DNA from 2 places in the Streptomyces sp. NPDC002044 genome. Region 1 is predicted to be linked to the other one. Evidence: riboswitches for the same ligand, from Rfam matches in the RefSeq annotation. Region 1 holds a riboswitch; the other holds the start of a gene.
The links. A riboswitch is a leader RNA that binds a small molecule or an ion and turns the genes downstream of it on or off. The one in region 1 is predicted to bind S-adenosylmethionine.
Positions count from the first base shown of each region.

Region 2: another riboswitch for S-adenosylmethionine. It lies ahead of ABT106_RS11040 (aminotransferase class V-fold PLP-dependent enzyme); the one in region 1 lies ahead of thrC (threonine synthase).

Region 1 is NZ_JBEOXU010000013.1:75,636-78,022, forward strand. It holds gene ABT106_RS05950 (MoaD/ThiS family protein) at 1-204, opposite strand, end outside; gene thrC (threonine synthase) at 239-1,537, opposite strand; SAM riboswitch class I at 1,531-1,687, opposite strand; gene ABT106_RS05960 (glucosyl-3-phosphoglycerate synthase) at 1,874-2,387, shown strand, end outside.
Region 2 is NZ_JBEOXU010000031.1:281-2,667, forward strand. It holds gene ABT106_RS11040 (aminotransferase class V-fold PLP-dependent enzyme) at 35-1,420, opposite strand; SAM riboswitch class IV at 1,637-1,753, opposite strand; gene trpD (anthranilate phosphoribosyltransferase) at 1,859-2,387, opposite strand, start outside.

The sequences.
Region 1 (2,387 bases):
GAAGCGCACGTCGTCGTCGTTCACGTAGACGTTCACGAAGCGGCGGAGCTTGCCCTGGTCGTCCAGGACGCGGGCGGCGATGCCCGGGTGGCTCTGCTCCAGCGACTCGATGACCTCGGCCAGGTTCGCGCCCTCGGCGGAGACCTCGGCCTTGCCGCCGGTGTAGGTGCGCAGGATGGTGGGGATGCGGACGTTGACGCTCATGGCGCTACTGCCTTTCCGGTGTGCGAGGGGAGGTTCAGACCAGCCCGGCGGCGCGGAAGGCGTCCAGGCTCGGGCGGATGGTGGCGGTCTGCCCGCTGTCCGCGGCCACCGCCTCCAGGGTCTTGAGGCCGTCCCCGGTGTTCAGGATGACGGTGGTCAGCGCCGGGTCGAGGTGCCCGGCCTCGATGAGCTTCTTCGTGACGCCGACGGTCACGCCGCCCGCGGTCTCGGCGAAGATGCCCTCGGTCTGCGCCAGGATCTTGATGGCCTCGACGACCTGCTCGTCGTTGACGTCGTCGACGAAGCCGCCGGTGCGCCGCGCGATGTCCAGGACGTACGGACCGTCCGCCGGGTTGCCGATCGCCAGGGACTTGGCGATGGTGTTCGGCTTCTGCGGGCGGACCACGTCGTGGCCGGCCTTGAAGGCGGTCGAGACCGGGGAGCAGCCCTCGGCCTGGGCACCGAAGATCTTGTACGGCTTGTCCTCGACCAGGCCCAGCCTGATGAGCTCCTGCAGCCCCTTGTCGATCTTCGTGAGCTGCGAGCCGGAGGCGATCGGGATGACCAGCTGGTCGGGCAGCTGCCAGCCGAGCTGCTCGCAGATCTCGTACGCGAGCGTCTTGGAGCCCTCGCCGTAGTACGGGCGCAGGTTGACGTTGACGAAGCCCCAGCCCTCGCCGAGCGGGTCGCCGATGAGCTCGGAGCAGAAGCGGTTGACGTCGTCGTAGTTGCCCTCGATGCCGACGAGGTCGCCGCCGTAGACACCGGCCATGACGACCTTGCCCTGCTCCAGGTCGTGCGGGATGAACACGCAGGAGCGGAAGCCGGCGCGGGCGGCCGCGGCGCCGACGGCGCCGGCCAGGTTGCCGGTGGAGGAGCAGGAGAGGGTGGTGAAGCCGAAGGCGCGGGCCGCCTCGACGGCGATGGCCACGACGCGGTCCTTGAAGGAGTGCGTAGGGTTGCCGGAGTCGTCCTTGACGTAGAGCTTGCCGGTGACGCCGAGTTCCTTGGCCAGGTTGGCCGCGTCCACGAGCTTGGTGAAGCCCGGGTTCAGGCTCGGCTTGGAGGCCACGTCGGCGGGGACGGGCAGCAGCGGCGCGTAGCGCCAGATGTTGTTCGGGCCGGCCTCGATCGCGGCGCGCAGGGCCTCGGGGTCACCGGTGGGAAGGTCGTAGGAGACTTCCAGCGGGCCGAAGCACTCGACGCACGCGAAGATGGGGCCGAGTTCGAAGCGGGTACCGCACTCGCGACAGGAAAGGCCGGTGGCGGGTCCGAGATCGACAGAGGTGGTTTCGGTCTGTGCAGCCATGATGGCGAGGCCCTTTCTCCTCATCTTCCCCATGGCGCACTTCGCCATGAGACGGAATTGGCACCTTCCCTAGCCGGGGACCTCGCGGAGTGTGCGCAGAACGCATCGCGAGAACCGACTGGAGGGTTGCCGGGGCTTCAACGGGCCGTGTCCCTCTGCCCCTCTGGATGAGCGGTATGGCACCGGGCCGCGCGCTCTTCGGCACGTCCGGGCGTTTGTGGGCGAGCACCCCCGGCATGCGGCGGTGCTTCGCGTTGTTCAAGACTGTAACCGAAGGTCCGGGTGGTTGAGACAGCCGTCCGAACCGCGAGATGGATCACATTTCGGCTTATACCGCCGAGTAACCAGGGAGTGCCGAGAGTGCTGGAAGAGGTGGAGCGCTGGCTGGCCGAGCGCTCCTGGGCCGCCGCCGACCGACCGCTCGCCCAGCTGATCGAACGCAAGCGGGCGACGGGCACCACGGTCAGCGTGGTGCTGCCCGCGCTCGACGAGGAGGCGACGGTCGGCGAGATCGTCGAGGTGATCCGGCGCGAGCTGATGGACGGGCTGCCCGTCCCCCTGGTGGACGAACTGCTCGTCGTGGACTCGGGTTCCACCGACCGGACCGCGGAGGTGGCGGCGAAGGCCGGCGCCCGGGTGGAGCACCGCGACGGGATCCTGCCCCGCCTCCCGGCGCTGCCCGGCAAGGGGGAGGTGCTGTGGCGCTCGCTGCTGGCCACCACCGGGGACGTCGTGTGCTTCGTCGACGCCGATCTGCGGGACTTCTCGGCCTCCTTCGTCTCCGGCATCGTGGGGCCGCTGCTGACCGACCCCGAGGTGCAGTTCGTCAAGGCGATGTACGACCGTCCGCTGGGCGGCGCCCCGGGCCAGGGCG
Region 2 (2,387 bases), on a different contig from region 1:
GTCAGCAGCCTGACGGGACCGGGCCAGAGCCCCGTCAGACCGCCGGGACGCAGCGGCCCTCTTCCGTGCGGTACTGCCACTTGGCGCCGTCCGCGACCAGCTCCCGCACCGCCCGCACGAAGCGCTCGACGTGCTCGTCGGGGGTGCCGGCGCCGAAGCTGACGCGGATGGCGTTCAGCGAGCGCTCGCCCGGCGCCGCCTCCGGCGCACCACACTCCCCCTGGGCCTGCGGCTCGCTGCCCAGCAGGGTGCGGACCAGCGGGTGGGCGCAGAACAGCCCGTCGCGCACGCCGATCCCGTACTCCGCCGACAGCGCGGCGGCGAAGTGCGAGCTGTTCCAGCCGTCGACCACGAAGGAGATGACGCCGACGCGCGGGGCGTCGTCGCCGAACAGGGACAGGACCCGCACCGCGGGCACCTCGGCCAGGCCCTCGCGGACCTTCGCGATGAGGTGCCGTTCGCGGGCGACCAGGCTGTCGAAGCCGGCCTCCGTCAGCGCCTTGCAGGCGGAGGCGATGGAGTAGACGCCGATGACGTTCGGGGAGCCGGCCTCGTGGCGGGCCGCGGTGGTGTGCCACTCGACGTCCACGCCGCCGTCCTCGCGCCGGGCCACCTTGCGGGAGGCGCCGCCGCCCGCCAGGTACGGGTCGGCCTCCTGCAGCCAGTCCGCGCGGCCGGCGAGCACGCCCGAGCCGAAGGGCGCGTACAGCTTGTGTCCGGAGAAGGCGATCCAGTCCACGTCCAGCTCCTGGACGGACACGGGGTGGTGCGGGGCCAGCTGGGCGGCGTCCAGGACGATCCGCGCGCCGTGGGCGTGCGCGGCGGCGGCGAGCTCCTTGACCGGCCACAGCTCACCGGTGACGTTGGAGGCGCCGGTGACACAGACCAGGGCCGGACCGTACGGGTCACGGCCGGCGAGCGCCCGCTCCAGGGTGGCGACGGCCTCGCCGGGGGTGCGGGGGGCGTTGAGGTAGGTGACGCGGGCGTCGGTCCACGGGAGCAGCGAGGCGTGGTGCTCGGTCTCGAAGACGAAGACCTGGCAGCCGGCCGGGAGCGCGGCGGCCAGCAGGTTCAGCGAGTCGGTGGTGGACCGGGTGAAGACCACCTGGTCCGAGGGGCGGCAGTCGAGGAACTCGGCGACGGTGACCCGGCTCTGCTCGAACAGGTCGGTGGAGAGCTGGGACAGGTAGCCGGCGCCGCGGTGCACGCTGCCGTAGTACGGGGCGTAGGCCGCCACGTCGTCCCAGACCCGCTGGAGGGCGGGGGCGCTGGCCGCGTAGTCGAGGGCCGCGTAGGTGACCTCGCCGCCGGTGACGAGCGGGACGGTGACGTCCCGGCCGAGGACCTGCAGCGGTTCGGCACAGGCGGGGTCGACGGCAACGGCGGCGGGGATGGCGGCGGCGTTCAGGGATGCGGACATGGCGGTATCTCCCGGCAGGCAGGGGTGAATGGCTTCGGTGTGCCCGTACGCGGGTAGGGCGCTGCGGCCGTCCGGGGTACGGGAAGGTCCTCGGAGCGAACCGGGTACACGGAGGTGTCCCTGTTCCGAGGGGTGAAGAAGGGGCGGATTCGCCCTATCGCATTCGCTTGCTCACGGAAAACGCTCCTCGAGAGACCAGGACCCCTGGTGTCGAGGGATCCGCGCTTGCCGTAGACCTCGCTGCCTACGGCCTGGTCATCACCCGGGGCACCCCGCCACGGAAGGAGGGTTGCCGGACAGCAAGCCGGGGCCTAAACGCTGTCACTCGTGACCTGGGCAGCATCCTGCCACATGATCTCTTGCGCGGGGGACCCCGGTCCGCATGCTGGACCGGGGTCTTGGCGCGAAACGATCAGCCGGACGGCGCCGCTGCGGCCGCTACAGGTTGCTCGCCGCCACCCAGCGCTCCAGGGCCGCGCGGGCCGCGCCCGAGTCGATGCCCTCGGCCGCACGGGCGATGCCGGTCCGGATCTGCTCCTCCAGCGTGCCCGTACCGGGGTCGAGGGCCACCAGGGCCGCCGCCGAGTTGAGCAGGACCGCCTCGCGCACCGGGCCCGTCTCGCCGGCCAGCAGGCGGCGGGCGACGTCCGCGTTGTACGAGGCGTCCTCGCCGCGCAGCGCGGACACGTCCACCAGGCCGATGCCCACGTCACGCGGGTCGAACGTCTGCTCGGCGACCGTGCCGTCCCGGACCCACCAGACGCGCGAGGTCGCGGTCGTGGTCAGCTCGTCGAGGCCGTCGTCACCGCGAAAGACCAGGGCGGACGAGCCGCGTTCGGCGAGGACTCCGGCGACGATCGGGGCCATCCGGGCGTCGGCCACGCCGGTGGCCTGGGCCCGTACCTTCGCCGGGTTGGTCAGCGGGCCGAGGAAGTTGAAGGTGGTGCGGATGCCCAGCTCCTTGCGG